2 regions of the Shewanella halotolerans genome follow, and region 2 is predicted to be linked to the other one. Evidence: predicted binding sites of a transcription regulator. Region 2 holds the regulator's gene; the other holds the start of a gene.
The links. Region 2 encodes MetJ, which represses methionine synthesis genes. Its sites were predicted from a motif close to TAGACGTCTAGACGTCTA; they were not measured.
Positions count from the first base shown of each region.

Region 1: the regulator MetJ is predicted to act here: its motif matches at 4,985-5,002, upstream of msrA (peptide-methionine (S)-S-oxide reductase MsrA).

Region 1 covers NZ_CP080417.1:2,363,354-2,373,307, reverse strand. The annotation lists gene fldA (flavodoxin FldA) at 1-306, opposite strand, end outside; gene ybfE (LexA regulated protein) at 357-629, opposite strand; gene K0H81_RS10140 (DUF2788 domain-containing protein) at 641-862, opposite strand; gene K0H81_RS10135 (alpha/beta fold hydrolase) at 944-1,702, opposite strand; gene seqA (replication initiation negative regulator SeqA) at 2,003-2,533, shown strand; gene pgm (phosphoglucomutase (alpha-D-glucose-1,6-bisphosphate-dependent)) at 2,578-4,245, shown strand; gene msrA (peptide-methionine (S)-S-oxide reductase MsrA) at 4,402-4,881, opposite strand; gene astE (succinylglutamate desuccinylase) at 5,216-6,268, shown strand; gene K0H81_RS10110 (thiamine pyrophosphate-dependent dehydrogenase E1 component subunit alpha) at 6,452-7,630, shown strand; gene K0H81_RS10105 (alpha-ketoacid dehydrogenase subunit beta) at 7,634-8,611, shown strand; gene K0H81_RS10100 (dihydrolipoyllysine-residue acetyltransferase) at 8,623-9,954, shown strand, end outside.
Region 2 covers NZ_CP080417.1:590,843-600,796, forward strand. The annotation lists gene K0H81_RS02660 (tetrathionate reductase family octaheme c-type cytochrome) at 1-964, opposite strand, end outside; gene K0H81_RS02665 (DUF3373 domain-containing protein) at 1,009-2,721, opposite strand; gene K0H81_RS02670 (c-type cytochrome) at 2,786-3,115, opposite strand; gene K0H81_RS02675 (conjugal transfer protein TraF) at 3,628-4,824, shown strand; gene K0H81_RS02680 (sulfite exporter TauE/SafE family protein) at 4,889-5,629, opposite strand; gene metJ (met regulon transcriptional regulator MetJ) at 5,708-6,022, opposite strand; gene metB (cystathionine gamma-synthase) at 6,247-7,413, shown strand; gene K0H81_RS02695 (bifunctional aspartate kinase/homoserine dehydrogenase II) at 7,433-9,826, shown strand.

The DNA.
Region 1 (9,954 bases), 1.8 Mb from region 2:
CATGGCATCGAGGAAATACTCGGCGTAGTCTTCTTGGTCGCCACAACCAAAGATAGCGACTAGTTTACCATCGAAATCGATCTGTTCTAATTCAGGGAAGAAATCGTCCCAATCGCATTGGGCTTCACCGTAATACCAGGTCGGGATACCGAATAGCAGCAGATCATATTCTGCAATCTGTTCTTTGGTACTCTTAGCGATATCCTTAACGTCGACCATCTTCTTACCCAGTTTCTTCTGGATCATTTTGGCGACGGCTTCGGTATTACCTGTATCACTGCCGAAAAAAAGACCTACAGTTGCCATTGTCTTTCCTTTATCTAGTTCACTGACGTTTGTTTCAATACCACTTAAGATCAGCTTCTGACCTGCTTAAGCAGTATCGATTCGATTAATTGGCTGCGGCTGATGTTACTGGCCAAAGCCTTTTCATTCAAGGCGTCGTATAAATCTTGTGACACCTTTAACTCTATTCGTTTCAATCCTGCGGCTCTGTCGCGCTGGATCTGATTTCGTTTGTTGACCTTTAATTGCTGCTCCCGGGGAAGGGGATTGCTGCGAGGGCGTCCTCGGCGTTTCTCCGTTGCAAACAGGTCTATCGTTGTTCTGTCTGAAGATTCTTTTGCCATCGAATGTTCATTTAACCTATGCCAGAGCTCTCCCAAGAGAGTTGGATCAAGCCCTTAGCTATAAACCCGGCACAGCCGAGAAATAATACCAACCAAACAATATAGCGGCCAAATTTAGGGACATTTCCCTGTTTGAGCACGTCATGTATTGCCATACCAATAAAGAAAAATATCGCCGCAAAAAACAGGTTTAAGCCAACTGCCTCTATCTGTTCCATATACTGAGATAACATGCTGCGTTCCCTCAGGCTAAAAAAAGAGGCGCGAATATACCATAGTTAAGTAACGTCTGCTACACGCTTTACAGATAAGATTCAGTCATTTTCCGCGATAAACTCGGCGACGATGCGGTTGAAAATAGCTGGTTTTTGTGCGTGTAACCAATGACCTGTGCCGGCCAGTGACTTGGCCTGGATCTTAGGAAACTGAGACAGGAACGCCTGGCGGTGCGCCGCGGTGACATAGTCTGAATCGGCGCCGCGAATGCACAGGCTAGGGCCAGTGTAGGCTCTATCTGCCAGTGGCCAACCGATCAGGTGCTCATAGCTGGATTTCAGTCCGGCCAGGTTCATCTTCCAGGCAAAGCCTTGTTCATCCTTGGTGAGGTTTTTCAGCAGAAACAGCGCCGTACCTTCGTCGATACCGGCACCGAGCAGTTGCTTTTGCGCATCAGCGCGGTTAGCCAGCGCGCTAAGGTCTAGGTTGCTTAGGCCGGCAAACACTGTCTGATGCCTGGGCTGATAGGCGACGGGCGCGATATCTGCCGCTACCAGGCTCCTGACGCGATCGCCGTAGAGTAGTGCGGTGGCCATGGCGATCTTGCCACCCATAGAGTGGCCGACCAGGTGTGCCGACTCCAGCTCGAGTTCATCCATCAAACCAATTACAGCCTCGGCCAACATGGGATAATCCATGTTGGGCCAGTGCGGGCTGAGGCCATGGTTTGGCACATCGATGCGGATCACCTGATGATCTTCGAGTGCATTGCCTAAGGTTTTTAGGTTATCCAGGTTGCCAAACAGGCCATGGATAAGGATAACCGGGCTACCTTGTCCCGATTGGGTGTAATTCAAGCTGGTCATGGAAAGGCTGGTCTTGGAAAATTAAGCGTGAAAATAATTGCCCAAATTGTGCCTGTAAATCGCTGCAAAAGACAGCATTAAGCGCGATCGCGCCATTCTCTGACGGGTTTTTGCGCACTTGAGGCGTAATTTATTGATCTTGTAACCAACTTGTGGATTTTTAATGCGATCGCTCTTTATTCCTGTGGGAAAGATAGCATACACTTGAACGGATCTGGCATCAGTTGCTGCGGATCGCGTTCGCGATAACAATAACCTAATTACCTTTACCGTCTAAGGAAGATTCTAGTCATGAAATATATTGAGATTGATGAAGAGCTATATCGCCATATTGCCAGCAAGACAGAGCGCATAGGAGAGAGTGCTTCAGAGATCCTGCGACGATTACTCGGCCTAGACGTAGAGACGGTTGCCATGGAGCAGCCTAAGCAGATCAGCCAGCCAGGCCTAGATAAAGAGGTGGCGCAAACTCATCAGGCGGCGAGTATCGACCCCGAGACCTTGATTGACAAGGGGGTGCTGGCCCAGCAAAAAGGCGCCGTTGGCCGTTTCCTGTTTACCTTAGAGGCTATCTATAAAGCGACGCCTAATCAGTTTGACCAGGTGCTGCAGATCCAGGGGCGCGATCGTCTCTATTTTGCGACCTCTAAAGAGTCGCTACTCAAGGCCAGTAAGTCGGCCAACCCGAAAGAGATAGGAAACAGTGGCTTCTGGGTCACCACCAATAACAATACGGCGAAGAAGCGCACCATCCTAAGCGAAGTGCTAGGTCAGTTCGGCGTGCAAGAAAAACAGATTGAATCCATTATTGGTAATATTTAAATGAGATACTGAGGCTCAATCTACCCGACACTTAGGAGTACATTTTGGCGCTACACGAGCGAGCCGGTAAACCGGCACAACAAAGGGACTTGGTTAATATTCCTAAACTGATGAGCCACTACTATCGGCTCTCACCGGATGTGACCAATGATGCGCAGAAGGTCACATTCGGCACCTCGGGCCACAGAGGCTGTGCCTTTAATAAGAGTTTCAACGAGAAGCACATCTTGGCCATTGTTCAGGCCGTAGTCGACTATCGACTCGATGCCGGTATTCAAGGGCCTATGATAGTGGGCATAGATACCCACGCGCTGTCTCAGGCGGCTTACGTTACCGCCCTCGAGGTACTGACCGCCAATGGCGTGCAGGTGATTGTCGCTAAGAACGATGAGTATACCCCGACCCCAGTTGTGTCCCATGCCATCATAGCGGCCAACAGAGTGCAGGGGGCTGGGCTTACCTATGGGCCTACCGACGGCCTTATCATCACGCCATCGCACAATCCGCCTCAAGATGGCGGCATCAAATACAATCCTCCTCATGGTGGTCCCTCCGAAGGCGGTATTACGGCCTGGGTCGAGCAGCGTGCCAACGAGTATCTGGCTAAGCAGCTAGAAGGGGTTAAGCGCCTGACCTATGCAGTGGCGGTCACGACCAGTCTTATTCAAGAGCGCGACCTGATGGCGGCTTATGTCGAAGATCTAGAGCAGGTGATCGACATGCAGGCCATTAAGCAGGCCGGTATTCGTATCGGCGTCGATCCCCTCGGCGGCTCAGGAATTCACTACTGGGCCAAGATTGGCGAGCGCTTTGGGCTGGATATTACCCTGGTGAACGATCGCATCGATCCCGCTTTTGGTTTTATGCCCCTGGATAAGGATGGCAAGATCCGCATGGACTGCTCATCGCCCTATGCCATGGCGGGACTGTTGGCCCACAAGGATGCCTTCGATATCTGTGTCGGTAACGATCCCGATTACGATAGGCACGGTATCGTCTGCCCGGGCAGCGGTCTGATGAATCCTAACCATTATCTGGCGGTGGCTATCGAGTATCTCTTGTCCCATCGCCCGCAGTGGTCTGCCGATCTTAAGATAGGCAAGACACTGGTCTCCAGCGCCATGATAGACAAGGTGTGCCGTGAGCAGTCGCGCAGCCTCTGTGAGGTGCCGGTTGGCTTTAAATGGTTCGTCGACGGCCTGGCCAATGCCAGCTTCGCCTTCGGCGGTGAAGAGAGTGCCGGCGCCGCCTTCCTACGTCGTGACGGCGGCAGTTGGTGTACTGATAAAGATGGTTTCATCCTGGCGCTGCTGGCGGCAGAGATACTGGCGGTAACGGGTAAGACGCCGGCTAAGCTTTACGCCGAGATGGTCGAGCGTCACGGCGAGAGCTTCTACAAGCGTATCGACTCGCCGGTTAACCCTAAGCGTAAGGCTAAGTTTAATCAGTTGGTGAGCGAGCCCCTGAATGTCAGCGATCTTGGCTGTGAAGCCATGGCGGGAGATGCCATCCTCGAGGTGTTGACCCATGCCCCGGGCAATGGTGCGGCTATCGGCGGCATCAAGGTAGTGACCGAAAAAGCCTGGTTCGCCGCGCGCCCATCGGGCACAGAGGCGTTGTTTAAGCTCTATGGCGAAAGTTTTGTTAGCGAGGCGCATCTCGAGCAGGTGCTCGAGCAGGCCCAGGAGATGATAGAGCGGCTGTTGGCCTAATTGAAGTCGGCCAAACTCGCTCTGGTCTAACTTGCTTTTGACTAAACCTTGGTCGGTTACTCTATAGCAGCTTAATACTTAGACAAAATAAAAAGCCAGTGAATCACTGGCTTTTTTGTGGGCGCAGCTTGCATCGGCTGCATGTAAAACTCGGTGCTAGTAGGTGAGGTGACAGCTAGGCAAGTTGTTCTTTTCCAGATAGTTCTGATGATACTCCTCCGCCTTATGGAAGGTGAGCACAGGGACTATCTCAGTCACTATGGGTCTTAGCCCCCATTTACCGCTGCGGGCGAGGGCCAACTTTGAGGCTTCGGCCTGTTCCTTCTGTGTCTTGTCGTGGAAGAAGATGGCGCTGCGATACTGGCTGCCGATATCGCCGCCCTGCATATTGAGCATGGTGGGATTATGGTTACTCCAGAACACGGCCAGCAGATCGTCGAAGCTCACCTTGGTCTCGTCAAACTCGACCTGTACCACCTCAGCGTGCCCTGTTTTGCCGGTCTTAACCTCTTTATAGGTGGTCGCCTTGTCATCGCCGCCCATATAGCCACAAGTGGCAGAGATAACGCCGTCTATCTGTTTGAAAAAATACTCTACACCCCAGAAACAGCCTGCGCCAAATGTTGCTAATGCCATGGTTGACCTCTTGTCGATTAACGCTTATCTATCTTTTGTTCATCTAGGTAACGAATTATCTAGTGTCTAAATTATCTAACGAATCGTCTAGCGAATTTAAGTTTATACGTTTAGATGGCTAGACGGCTTTATTCTGTATTATCTGATTAACGAATGCAACAGGGAAAATATGCGGCGATCGACTGGCCCGCGTGGTCGTCGACTCGCTTAAGTGTTACTATGCTGGCCAACTGATAATAATGCTAATAAATCCAAGGAGTCGCTATCTTTCAGGCCTACAAGGTGGGCGCTGTGATGGTGATGCAGTAAGGAGTTTGCAGTGCAAGACACCCTGATGTTGTCGAAAGACTTTTTGCAATTGACACTAGACAATCCTGTCGGCCTCAAGCCGTTTGAATTTACCCTGGGGCAACACACACAGGTGTCGGTATGGGATACCGGCGTCATCCAATTTGAGCCGCTCGTTACGCATGAAGCAGATCAAGAGGGCGAGCTAGATGGAAAGGAAGATGCGCTTAAGAGCATAGTGCTCTCGTCGGCGGTTCATGGTAACGAGACGGCGCCAATCGAGCTGTGTGATCAGCTTATTACCGCGCTCCTGTCTGAGACGCTGATCGCCCGTCATCGGGTGCTGTTTTTAATAGGTAACCCCCCAGCCATCCTAAACGGTACCCGTTTCGTCGAAGAGAACCTTAATCGTCTCTTCAGCGGCGCCCACGCCAAGGGTGAGAGCAATGCCGAGCGGGTACGTGCTAAGAAGCTGGAGCAGTATGTGGATCGCTTCTTTAACGCGGCGCCGGAAGTCGGCAGTCGTTATCACTACGACCTGCACACGGCAATTCGCGCCTCTAAGCATGAGAAGTTTGCCATCTATCCTTATCCACATGGCGCACCATACAGTGGCGAGCAGATCATGTTCCTGGCCGCCTGTGGCATCAACACAGTGCTGTTTCACCACGAACCCACGACTACCTTCAGTTACTTCTCTGCCCATGGCTATCAGGCCCATGCCTTTACCATAGAGCTTGGCAAGGTGATGCCTATGGGGCAGAACGATATGACGCGCTTTATCGCAGTGAAAGAGATGTTGACCCGTCTGGTAAGCGGCCGGGACCTCGAGCTTGGTGAGTTTGATCCGAGTAAGGTGAATCTGTATCAGGTTAATCGCTCAATCAATAAGCAGTTTGACGACTTTAGCTTTACCTTCGCCGATGACGTAGAGAATTTTACGGCGTTTCCAAGAGGTTATATATTGGCTAAGGATGGCGGGACTGAGATTAAGGTCGAGGCCGAATCTGAGTCTATCGTGTTTCCCAACGCCAATGTGCCGGTTGGCCAGCGCACTGTGCTGTGTTTAGTGCCTGCCAAAGATTATCGCGTGGTTTAGGCTCCGGCTTGTAAAGCTAGCGATACATGGGTGAGGGTAGCTAGTTGTTAGCCGCGCCCTGTGATAGCTTGCTAGGTAGTTTACGTTAACGTAACTTTAAGGCCGCGTCATAATAGAGAATAGTGAACAACTTAGGCTGTTCGCAGTCAGATAACAAGAATACTCAGCTGATAAGAGAATAGTATGAGCAACGCAACGAGCAATACAGAGACTGTCCATCGCGTCAGTTTTCTCGATAAGGATTCATTATCTATCCCGATCCTGAAGATCCTTCAAGCCGACGGTACCACCTTTGAAAATGCTGTGTTACCCGTGATCGATCAGGATTTGGCTGCCAAAATTTATGATACTTGTGTGTTCACACGAGTACTCGATGAGCGCATGTTAGCCGCTCAGCGTCAGGGACGGATCAGCTTCTACATGACCTGTACCGGTGAAGAAGCCGCCGTGGTCGGCAGTGTCGCCGCGCTGGATCAGGACGATGTTATTTTAGCCCAGTACCGTGAGCACGCGGCGATTCGCTATCGTGGCTTCACCACTGAGCAGTTTATGAACCAGATGTTCAGTAACGAGAAAGATCTGGGTAAGGGCCGTCAGATGCCGATCCACTACGGCTGTGAGGCGCTCAATTACCAGACCATCTCATCGCCGTTGGCCACTCAGATCCCACAGGCGACGGGTGTTGGCTATAGCCTCAAGATGCAGGGCAAACGTAACGTTGCCATCTGCTACTTCGGTGAAGGCGCTGCCTCAGAGGGCGATTTCCACGCCGGCCTGAACATGGCCGCAGTGCTGAACTCTCCTGTTATCTTCTTCTGTCGTAACAATGGTTACGCCATCTCGACCCCGACCAACGAGCAATTTGCCGGTAACGGTATCGCCAGTCGTGGTGTGGGCTATGGCATGCATACCATTCGCGTGGACGGTAACGACATGCTGGCGGTAATGGCCGCGACCCAGCAGGCAAGAGCCTATGCGTTGGAGCACAACAAGCCTGTGCTGATCGAAGCCATGACCTATCGTCTTGGCGCTCACTCCTCTTCGGACGACCCATCTGGTTACCGTTCTAAGGATGAAGAGGCCAAGTGGCAGCAGCATGATCCGGTTAAGCGCTTCAAGCTTTGGTTGATCAACAAAGGCTGGCTCGCCGAGAGCGACGATGCGGCTATGTATGAGAAGTACCGTGAAGAGGTGCTGGCCGCAGTGAAGGTTGCCGAGAAGCTACCTGCACCGGGTATCGACGAGATCATCGAAGATGTCCTCGACGAGCCGACGCCTAGACTCAAGCAGCAGCTGACCGAGCTTAAGCAGCACATCAAGAAATATCCTGATTCCTATCCACGCAGCGCAGGGAGAGATTAAATCGTGGCAAAGATTAATATGTTACAAGCCATCAACGATGCCTTGACCATTGCGATGGAAACCGACGACAAGGCGGTGATCTTCGGCGAAGACGTTGGCCATTTTGGCGGCGTATTTCGCGCTACTTCGGGCCTACAGGATAAGTTTGGCCGCGATCGTTGTTTCAATACACCGCTGACAGAGCAGGGGATTGCTGGTTTTGCCAACGGTCTGGCATCTAATGGCATGACGGCGATTGCCGAGATCCAGTTTGCCGACTATATCTTCCCGGCCTTCGATCAGATCGTAAACGAGTCAGCCAAGTTCAGATACCGCAGTGGTAACGAGTTTAATGTGGGCGGTATCACCTACCGTACCCCTTATGGTGGCGGTATCGCCGGTGGTCACTACCACTCACAATCGCCAGAAGCGTACTTCACTCAGACTCCTGGTCTAAAGGTGGTCGTGCCCCGTAATGCCTATCAGGCTAAGGGCCTGCTGCTTGCCTCGATTCGCGACAAGAACCCTGTGGTCTTCTTTGAGCCTAAGCGTCTCTACCGCGCCAGTGTGGGCGAGGTGCCGGATGAAGCCTATGAGATTGAACTAGGCAAGGCGGAAGTGGTTCAGGAAGGTACAGATATTACCGTGCTGGCCTGGGGCGCTCAGATGGAGATCGTCGATGAGGCGGCTAAGATGGCGGCCAAGAAGGGGATCTCTTGTGAGGTTATCGACCTGCGTACACTTGCGCCTTGGGATGTCGATACCGTTGCTGCCTCGGTGAAGAAGACTGGGCGACTGGTGATCAACCATGAAGCGCCGCTAACAGGTGGCTTTGCCGGCGAAATCGCCGCGACCATCCAGCAGGAGTGTTTCCTCTATCTGGAATCACCAATTAGCCGTGTATGTGGTTTGGATACGCCGTATCCGCTGATCCATGAGAAAGAATATATGCCTGATGCGCTCAAGACCTTTGAAGCGATCAAAGCATCGATGAAATACTAGGAGCCCCAGGCATGATTAAAGATTTTATTTTGCCCGATATTGGCGAGGGCGTGGTGGAGTGTGAGCTGGTTGAGTGGTTGGTTGCCGAAGGCGATACCGTCACCGAAGATCAGCCCATTGCTGATGTGATGACAGACAAGGCGCTGGTACAGATCCCGGCGGTTCACGGTGGCATTATCAAAAAACTTCACTATAAGAAAGGTGATATAGCTATCGTCCACGAACCGCTGTATTCGGTGGAAATCGATGGTGAGCTAGACGGCGATGCGACCACGGAATCGGCAGCTGAAGAAACTGTCGTTCAATCTGATTCACAGCCAGTTGCCGGCGGCAAACGCGTCGAAGAGTTCCTGTTACCGGATATCGGTGAAGGGATTGTCGAGTGTGAACTGGTGGAGTGGTTGGTTGCCGAAGGTGACATGGTGGTGGAAGACCAACCTATCGCCGATGTGATGACCGACAAGGCACTGGTGCAGATCCCGGCCATCAAGAGCGGTAAGGTTGTCAAACTGCATTACCGTAAGGGACAACTTGCCCAGGTGCACACCCCGCTTTTCTCTATCGAGGTAGAGAGCGAAGAGGGGGCCGTTGCCGCGCCGGTAGCAGATAGCGCCCCAGCTGCGGTTGACCACGAAGAGGTTGAACTTCACGCCCCAGCAGGTAATGGCAAGGCGCTGGCCAGCCCGGCCGTTCGTCGTCTGGCACGCAGCTATGATATCGATCTCAGCCTGGTACCGGGTTCTGGTAAACATGGCCGAGTCTATAAGGAAGATGTCGAGCGCTTCCGTAGCGGCGAAGCCGTGAAGGCTAAGGCGGCGAAAGCACAGGCCCAAAGCGAGCCAACAGCTGCGCCTATAGCGGTTTCAGCAGGCGATCGCGTCGAGCCTATTCGTGGCGTCAAGGCCGTCATGGCCAAGATGATGACAGAGTCTGTCTCTACCATCCCGCACTTCACCTATTGTGAAGAGCTGGATCTGACCGAACTGGTTGCGCTGCGCGAATCGATGAAGGCGCGCTACTCGAGTGACGATCTTAAGCTGACCATGATGCCTTTCTTCATGAAGGCGATGTCGCTGGCCTTGACTCAGTTCCCTGGCATCAACAGCCGTGTGAACGACGATTGCACCGAGCAGACCTTCCTCGCGTCACACAACATAGGCATGGCGGTAGACTCTAAGGTGGGTCTATTGGTGCCAAACGTGAAGGATGTGCAGCATAAATCTATTCTTGAGGTCGCGGCTGATATTACCCGCCTTACCAAGGATGCCCGCAGCGGTCGTGTCAGCCCGGCGGACCTTAAGGGGGGCAGCATCTCCATCTCGAACATCGGTGCCTTGGGTGGT
Region 2 (9,954 bases):
CATCGGCCTTGCCGTTGTACCAGGCGTACTCAGGCTTGACCATCTTGCCCCAGACGAAGCTGCCTTTCTTCTTCATGAAGGTGTGCTTGCCATATTCGTCCACGGTTTCCTCTTGATCGCTACCCGCGGTCGACCAGTCCCAGCTCATCTTGGTCGGCTCATTGCGGGCGAAGAATGGAATGTGACAGGTCTGACAGGCGACACTGGCCGTATGGGTGTTGAGGCGCTTGTTGGCGTGTGGCGCGCTATCGTGGCAGTTTTCACAGCCGATATCGTTCTCACCGCCTGGCGATACGCCCATGGCATTACCTGTGATCTGGTGTTGCTGCGTGGTGTGACAGGTCTGGCACTGGAAGTCATTGCCATCGCTGTCCATGTGCACGTCGGTGGCCTTGTCTGGATAGGCCATGGAGGAGTCGAGATCCCCATGCTTCACCGCGTCGCCGCCGCCACCGTAGAAGTGGCAAGAGCCACAGTTGTCACGTACTGGCATGCCGACATTTTGTGCTACACGTTCCAGATTGACCTTAGCCAGGGCCTCGCCGGCACCGGCAGGGTCTTTAACATAGGTACCTGTGGTGTCGTGGCACACCAGGCAGTCGACCTTGGTCATGTCGCTAAAGTCGAAGTTGTTGTCTTTCCAGCCGTAGCCGGCGTGACAGCTGGTACATCTAGGCTCGTTACCGGCGATAGAAGTACAGAAGTTGTTGATGGCGTTCTTCTTACCCCGTTTAACTGTGCGTCCGGGCAGCTTCTGCTCCAGTTCCCAGGTCCAGTGAGACGACTTCATAAAGTCTTTGGCGTGATCTTCATGGCATTCGATGCACTGCTCGGTCACTTGAGAGCCCTGGGTAAAGGGTCCCTGAATGGCTTCTTTGTGCGGGTTTTCGGCGATGGCATTGAGGCTGGCCAAGCCGAAGATCCCTGCAGCAAACATCGCCGTGAGAGAATGTGTGTGTTTCATTGTCTGTTCCCTACCCCCGGCCTAGGCCGGGGGAGATAGCTTAGTTAGAAGTTGACGACGAGTGAGGCATTGATGTCATAGGCGGTATCGACTACTGGCAACATAGAGAAGGCTGAGCCAGCGATCACATCATCCACTTTTTGTGGGGCGCCCACCGGAGTGCCACTGCCGGTATATTCGTAGTCGTAGTAGAGACCAGCCAGTTTGATGAACATTCTTGGGTTGATATCAAACATATAGTAGGCCTCGGCCACATGACCACGGGTAGCCAGCTTGCTGCCGATAGGATCGTCTTGTGCCTGAGTAAATGGGGTCCAGTACTTGGAGCCATAGTTATACTCGAGGCCGAATTTGCCGTATGGCGCGGGGATTTGAATGCCCACATAGATGCCATAGCCATCTTTAGTGTCATTGTCGTCGGCGGCGCTTGGCATCATGATGATCTCGCTACCGTCGGCATTAAGCTGGGCTTCAAATACTGCGTCGCTGAGCATGCCACCAAACATACCGGCATTACCGTTGCCTTCGGCGCGGGTCCAACCGAAAGAGGCGAAGGCTTTGAAGTCTTCATCGCTCTCGTAGGCGTAGCCGATGCCACCTAGGTACATGTCGCCGATCACGCCGCTAGGCTGTACTCGGGTCTGGAAGTTGAAGTTGCTGAACTTCTGCATGTCCTGATACATGGTGGGGGCAAAGATTCCCGCTAGCTGAGTTGGGAAGGCCATGGTGCCCTTGAAGCCATCGTTGATATCTTTGGCGCCAAACAGGGTGAATTGTAGGAAGTGGTTGCCGTCGTTGATGGCATCTATGTTAAAGCCGCCCAGGTGGGTGTCTTTGGTGACGATATCGCCAAACATCTCACCATTGCCCCACTGTGACTCGAAGCCCTGGCCATAACAGAAACGCACTACCTGACCTTCGATGCCGGTGATCTCACCCAGCTTGTAACCCAGAGTTAGACCATCGAAGTTGAAGTTAACCAGGTGGCCAGATGGTGTACCGCCGCGTTTCTCGTTTTCACGATATTGGGTTGGTGGGCCATAGGTAGATGGACGACGACCGATAGAGAGGTAGGTGTTGCTGCCACCTATGTTCTTCCAGTCGAAGTAGGCGCGTTCGACCCTGAGCCAGTCGCCGCTGGTGTTACCACTGTTGGTGCCGTCCATGGTGAAGGAGCGCCATGAGTCGAACACCTGCACGCCGGTAGAGTCACCCCAGTTTTTATACATGCTGAGACGGCCGGCGAAGCTGACGTTATCCCACACCTTGGCCTTAAGGTTGAGTCTGAGACGCGTGGTGTAGAAGATGTCGTTGTTGATATCTTGGGTGGTCTTGGGAGCCAGCACGTAAGGCATCACGCCTTGTAGCATGCCGCTCTGGAAGGCGGCGGCAAGATCTGGGTTGGCCGCCATCATCTGTCCCAGCGGGGAGTTGGGATCGTTAGGCATACCAAAGGCACCAGACATGGCTTTAGCACCAAAATCGTTGAAGTCCACCTTGATTGCAGGGTTCCAGGTGACATTTTGGTAATGCAATGAATGGGCCTTGGTACGGAAATCGCCAGTGATCTCTAATCGGTCGAGAGCGGTGTGGCGCTCGTTCTTATCGACGCGGCTGTTGATAATGTCAATCTCTTCGGTGAGATCGGCAAGTTGTTGTTTAAGTTCGGCTATTTTTTGCGCATCGCTATCGGCGGCATAGACTGAGCCTGACATAGCCAGAGCGTTAGCGATCAATATAGACAGTAGAGTACGCATGTGAATCTCTCCTTAGGCGCTCATCGGGAGCGGTGAATGAGCGCTTCGATTACAAAAGCTGTGGTTAACCGCAAGTCTGTGGCTGATCTGAGTCGGCCGCGTGGTCGTATAAGAATTGCTGGATATCCAGGCGTTCTTTGTCGGAGAGCTTTTTAAATACGTCTGGTTGGGCGCTGTGCATGTCGCGCTTGAAGAAGCGATCCCACTGGCTCATGGTCTTGCTCATGGGGGTGAGTTCACCGGCGGCATCGCCCTTGCTGTGGCAGGCTTTGCACTCTTTTTTATAAAGGTGTTTCCCTTTCTTAGGGTTACCACCGTCGACGGCGTAGACTTGTCCGCCTACGGTGAGGGCGAGGAGTAAGCATGTAGCTATTTTGGCAACGTTTTTCATCATCATTTTCCTTAATCGCTACTCTGAGCGATTTATTAACCTGAAACAAAATGCTTGTTTCTTGTTGGAAAATTTACCAAAAGGGGGTAGTTGTAAATTTGATGTTGATCACTTCTATGAAAAAAATCTAATTGATAAAAATTTCATGAATAAAAATCTAATGAATATTGTGTAATGCAATGAAATTTAATGTTTTTTGTTTTTGGGCTTTTGCTTTCTTGTGATCTTGCTCTCGAATAAAAAGTACCCGGTTAGATCACACTTTGTTATTTCAGCTCTCTCTAAATAGGTATTTTCGCTTGTTTTTGTATTGCAAATGGGCCTGTTTTGACGGGCTGGGCGGTTAACCGAATCGGCAGGTTTCATTCTGGGTGAGAAGGAGTGGCAAAATAATTTAAAAAAAAGTGTTTGATCGACCTGTTTCGAGAGCACTTTTTAGCCGTCTTAGTCTATCTTTAAAGACGACTCGGGTAGATTCCCGAGCGAAAACAAAAATAATGAACGGGGTGAATGAGATGAAATACCTTAGCTTGGTCATCGCAGTGTTATTGTCTGCTAGTGCCTCACTGGCATCTGCCGCCTCTCTCTACAACGAGGCCCGTAGTGATGCCATGGGCGGAACTGGGGTCGCGGCTTCTAACCGCGAAGGTGCCGCCTTTATCAACCCCGCCCTGTTAGCCATTCATGCCCCCAAATATTCCGGCGGCGCCGTGATGTTGCCCGTGCTGGGCGCCGAGGCCGCCAATATCGATAATCTGACCGACAAGTTCGACGCCTTGCAGGCTTCCTATGACGGTCTGGAGGCGGCCATCAATGCCAGCGACGTCACTGGGATCACCAATTACCGCGACATGTTGGTCGCCGATCTCAAGTCTCTCGATGGTGAGAATGCCTATGGCAGCGTGGGGCTGGGTTTTTCAGTGGTCCTGCCCACCAAGCGCATGCCTATGTCGATCTTTTACAAGACCTATATCGATGCGGTGAGCGTGGCGGTGATCGAGGACAGCGACATAGACGCCCTGACTAATCTCGACCCTAACAATCCGCCTGCAGTTACCGATCTGGATTCGCAGGGGGCCGTGGTTGCCGGTGCCATCTCAGATCTTGGGGTGGCCCTCAGCTTCCCGTTGTCGATCGTCAATATGCCGGTCGCCGTCGGTATCTCGCCTAAGCTGCAGCGTATCGACACCTATAACTATGTGGTCAGTGCCAACAACTTCGACGCCGATGATTTCGACGACAACAAGTACCGCAACGACGATACCGTGGCAAACCTGGATATCGGCGTGGCGATTCAGCCACTCGATCGTATGACCATAGGCCTGTCGGGACGTAACCTGGTGAGCCAGAAACTGGACACCGTCGAGGCGATGGGACGCAAGTTTACCTACCGTGTCGAGGCCCTCTATACCTTAGGTGTGGCCTATGATTGGGATAACTTCAGCCTGACCACGGATGTGGATCTCAATGGTCATAAGCGTTTCGATGAGATAGGCGAGACCCAGTATTGGCGTCTGGGCGGCGAGATGAGGGCGACCGATTGGCTGGCCCTGCGTGTCGGCTATCGCCACGACATGAAAGATACCAGTAGCAACCTCTATACCCTGGGCACAGGCTTTACCATAGGCCGCTCCTTTAATCTGGATCTCACCGGCCTGGTGGGCACAGATGACGCCGTGGGCGGGGTGATTCAGACTTCCTATCATTTCTAGGGATAGGTTTTTTAGAAACAAGAAGGCCGGCTATGATGCCGGCCTTCTCTTTATCCTAGAGGAGTTACAGCAGGGTGCTTAAGGACTTAGCGGCCAGCAGGATGGCGCTCAGGCTACAGAGTATCAGCGTCATGATACGGGTCTTGTTCTTGTCTATGCGCCCCACCAGGCGATTGGCCATCAGGTAACCCAGCAGCACAGAGGGGAGCAGCAGCGCCGAGCAGTAAAAGTGATGTAGGGTCAGCAGACCCGTGAGCCCCAGAATCACTATGGCGATAGTGGAGCTGAAGATGAAGAAGGCCGACAGGGCCGCGCGAAACTGCTTGGCATCCTTACCCGAGAGCAGTATGGCCAGCGGCGGTCCGCCGATAGCGGCGATGTTGCCGAAGATCCCCGAGATCACCCCTGCGATAAACAGGTTGCGGCGGTTAACCACCAGGTTGAGCCGCATCAGGCTTAGCAGTACGGCGATGGCCACGATAATGGCGATAGTCATGCCGAGCACGTCCTGGGGAGCGACCATGAGCAGGCCGGCGCCGATCAGTCCGCCGGGGATGCGTCCCAGCAAGGCATATTGCAGGCCGTTGAATTCTAGGGCGCCACGCTCGCGGATCAGAGTCAGCAGGGCGATAGAGAATCCCATCAGGATCACGGGCGCTGGCACAAGTGACGGCTCGATAAGATAGAGTAGGGGCGCGGCGACGACCGCCATGCCGAAACCGATTAGGCTCTGGGTGAGGGCGCCGACGAAGACGATAAGCGAGGCTAGCGCCAGAATATGGGGATCGAGCGGAAGTGCAGGCACTGCAATGTTCCAGGCTAAGGTTGAAAACTAAAAGAGGGACCGCCTAGCGATCCCTCTATCGATTCGTGTGTGAGTGGATTACTCCATCTCTTCCCACTCTATGCCCATCTCGGTCATCAAACGTTTGACTTCGGCCGGGATGCTATCTGGCTTGTCTTTAGACAGGTCATCGTCTTGGGGTAGTGGCTGACCGGTGTAGGCGTGCAGGAAGGCCTCGCACAGCAGCTCGCTGTTAGTGGCGTGACGCAAGTTGTTGACCTGGCGCCGGGTGCGCTCGTCGGTTAACACCTTAAGCACCTTAAGAGGAATAGAGACAGTGATCTTCTTTACCTGCTCATTCTTCTTACCATGTTCAGCATAGGGGCTGATATAATCGCCATTCCACTCAGTCATTGACTCACCTGTAAATTCTAAAATTCGGTGCAGATTTTAAACCCTTACAAATTACAGTCAAATTATTGCCTCGAATTTTTGGCAAATGCAAATAGATTTCTAAATGTTTGGACGTCTAAACGTCCAAAAGTTGTTGACGCTCACTACCGGCTTAGGTACATTTAGACGTCCAGACATCTCTTTTGTCCGAGGTGCCTGCCCAGATCCATATTGAGGAGTTGAAGATGACAGCGCGTAAACTAGCCACCGCCGCCGTACGACGAGGCATAGAGTCAGACACTCAGCACGGTGCCGTGGTGCCGCCTATCTATCTGTCGACAAATTACTCGTTTGAAGGGCATCAACAGCCGCGGGCGTTCGATTACAGCCGTTCCGGCAACCCGACCCGCTCCATTCTCGGCGATGCGATTGCCGAACTGGAACAAGGGGCGACCGGCGTGGTGACCTGTACCGGCATGGCCGCCATCACCCTGGTGACCAGCCTGCTAGGCCCAGAAGATCTGCTGGTGGTGCCTCACGATTGCTATGGCGGCAGCTATCGCCTATTCACCAACCTGGCCAAGAAGGGCGCCTTCAAGCTCTTGGTGGTGGATCAAACCGACGATGCCGCGTTGCAGCAGGCGCTGACCCAGTCACCCAAGATGGTGTGGCTTGAGACCCCCTCTAACCCGCTGCTGCGAGTCGTCGATATCGAGGCCATCGCCCAGGCGAGCCACAAGGTGGGTGCTCAGGTGGTGGTGGACAACACCTTCCTTTCTCCCGTTTTACAACAGCCACTGTTGCTGGGGGCCGATATCGTGGTGCACTCGACCACCAAATATATCAATGGTCACAGTGATGTGGTGGGCGGCGCCGTGGTGGCCAAAGACCCTGAGGTGGGCGAGCTGCTGCACTGGTGGTCAAATACCCTAGGTTTGACCGGGTCGGCCTTCGACAGCTACCTGACCCTGAGGGGGCTGAGAACCCTGGCGGTGCGCATTCGTGAACACCAAGCCAACGCTCAGAAGGTATTGGCACTGCTTTGTGACCACAAGGCGGTGGAAAAAGTGTATTATCCGGGGCTTGCCGAGCATCCAGGCCATGAAATTGCGGCCAGACAGCAGAAGGGCTTCGGCGCTATGCTGAGTTTTGAGCTAAAAGGTGGCGAATCGGCACTCGTTGCCTTTTTAGATGCGTTACAATACTTCTCGGTAGCCGAGAGTCTGGGAGGCGTAGAGAGTCTGGTGGCGGTTCCCGCGACCATGACCCACAGAGCCATGGACCCAGAGGCGCGCCGTGAGGCGGGCGTGAAAGATACCCTGATCCGTTTGTCAGTGGGCATAGAAGATGGCGAGGATCTGGTGGCAGATATTCTTGCGGGTTTAGAAGCGGCTATCGCGGTAAGTAGTTAAAGGGTTTGAGGAGCAGATAATGACACGATGTCATTTGCATAAGTTTGGTGGTTCTAGTTTAGCGGATGCAGATTGTTACCGCCGCGTCGCCCACATTTTACTGACCCATGGCCACAGCGATGATCTTATCGTGGTGTCGGCCGCGGGCAAGAGTACCAATTTCCTATATCGCCTGCTGGAGCTGTGCGACACAGATCAGCTGTGGCAGGAAGAGTTACAGGTGCTGGTGAGTTACCAGCAGAACCTGATCGAGCAGCTGCTCTCCAACGAGCAGGCCCGTAGCCTGAGAGAGCGACTGGCCACCGACAAGTCGCAGCTGACCAGCCTGTTGTCGCTCGATGAGCTAAACGATTATCAACGCAACCAGGTAGTAAGTTTCGGCGAGCGCTGGTCTTCTCGTCTGCTGGCGGCGCTGCTGCGCGAGTCTGGCGTGGCGGCGACCGATGTCGATGCCCGCACCCTACTGGTCGCCGATGAAGGCGCCGTGCCGCAGATCCGCCTTGGCGAGTCACGCCAGAAGGTGCAGGCGCTGCTCGAGGCTCATCCCCAGGAGCGTCTGGTGATCACCGGCTTTATCTGCGCCAACGAGCAGGGCGACACCCTACTGCTGGGCCGTAACGGCTCAGATTTTAGCGCCACTTTACTGGCCAGTTTGGCGGATATCGAACGTGTCACCATCTGGACAGATGTGGAAGGCGTATTTAACGCCGATCCTAACCGAATTAACGATGCCAAGCTGCTCAAGAGCATGTCGCTCACCGAGGCGAACCGTCTGGCGCACCTTGGCTCTCCTGTGCTGCATAACCGCACTTTGCAGCCACTGTTCGACACCGAAGTGAGCCTGGCGGTGCGTTCAAGCTATGCGCCCCATACAGATTTTACCCTGATCGCCCCTAAGAGCTCGTCGGCCAGTGCCCCAGTGGTGACCAGCCTCTCCAGCGTCAGTCTGTTTAGCCTGACCATAGGGGTTGAGCTGCCGCAGTTGCTGGCCTGTTTTGCCCAGGCTGGCCTGACGCCACTGGCCTATTGGTCGTTGGCCCACGGCCGCGCCGAGCTGGCCTTTACCCATGAAAATCAGAAGCAGGCCCAGGCCATCTTCGAGGCCAAGCGCAGCGAGCTGGGAATCGATGAGTTACAGCTGCGCGACGATCTCGGCCTGGTGGCCCTGGTAAGCGCCGATGCCAGCCTCTATCGCCGCGGTTTCTCGCGTCTGCTGAGCCGTGAGGCCCATCCTCTGTGTAACGATGGCTTGAGTCTGGTGACTCTGGTGCCTAAGGCGCAGGTAAACCTGTTGACCCAGAAGGTGCACAGACGCTGCGCCGGTCCGCGCAAGCGTATCGGTGTCTTGCTGCTGGGCATAGGCAACATAGGCGAAGCTTGGATCGATCTCTTCAAGCGTGCCCGCCCCGTGCTCAATAAAGAGCTTGAAGTCAGCGTCGAGCTGGTGGGACTCTTGAGTTCCAAGAAAGCGCTGCTGAGCGAGACAGATATTGACTTAAGCAGCTGGCAACAGGCCTTCGAGGAGCGTGGTACTGGCTGGCAGTACACCCATCTGTTCGAGCAGTTACAGGCGTTAAATTGCGATGAGTTGATCGCCCTGGATATCAGTGCCAGCGCCGATCTCACCCTGCAATATCCAGAGTTTTTTGCCCGGGGCATTCATATCGTCAGCGCCAACAAGCTGGCGGGTTCTGGGCCGCTGGCCTTCTATCAGGAGCTGAAACAGCAGCTGGGCAATCGTCGTCTGTTTTGGCGTTATAACGCCAGCTGTGGTGCGGGTCTGCCGGTGCAACATGCGCTGAACGATCTGCATAACAGCGGCGATAGCATAGAGGCGGTCGGCGGCATCTTCTCTGGCACCCTGTGCTGGCTGTTCGAGCACTATGACGCCAAGAAACCCTTCTCCGAGCTGGTGCTGGAGGCTAAGGGGCTGGGCATTACCGAGCCAGATCCCCGCGACGACCTCTCCGGCCGGGACATGCAGCGCAAGTTGCTGATCTTGGCCCGTGAGATAGGTTACGACATTGAGCTGGACGATATCGAGCTGGAGTCTCTGGTGCCGACTACGCTGGCCGAGATCCCGTTGGATGATTTCATCAAACGTATGGCCGAGCTCGATGGCGAGATGTTGCAGCAGTATCAGGCTGCTGCCGAGCAGAACAAGGTGCTCAGGTATGTGGCGTCATTGGATTCAGACCAGGGCCAGCTCAAGGCCAAGGTGGGGATCCAGTGGGTCGATAGGAGCCACCCGTATGCCAATCTGACGCCGGGCGATAATGTCTTCGTGATCCGCAGCGATTTCTATCAGGACAATCCGCTGATCATACGTGGTCCGGGTGCCGGGCGCGAGGTGACGGCTGCCGCGGTGCAGTCGGATCTGGCGCAGATCTGCCGGGATCTCCTGCAAGAGTGATTCAAAGGGTCGATGCGTGCATCGGCCTTTTTTATAGCTTTTTCTCTTCTTCTTTATATCTCTCTTTCAGTGTATTTCGCCGGATGAATTGGTGAGATAGGCCTGCCTGTGTCTGCCGTTTCACTTTC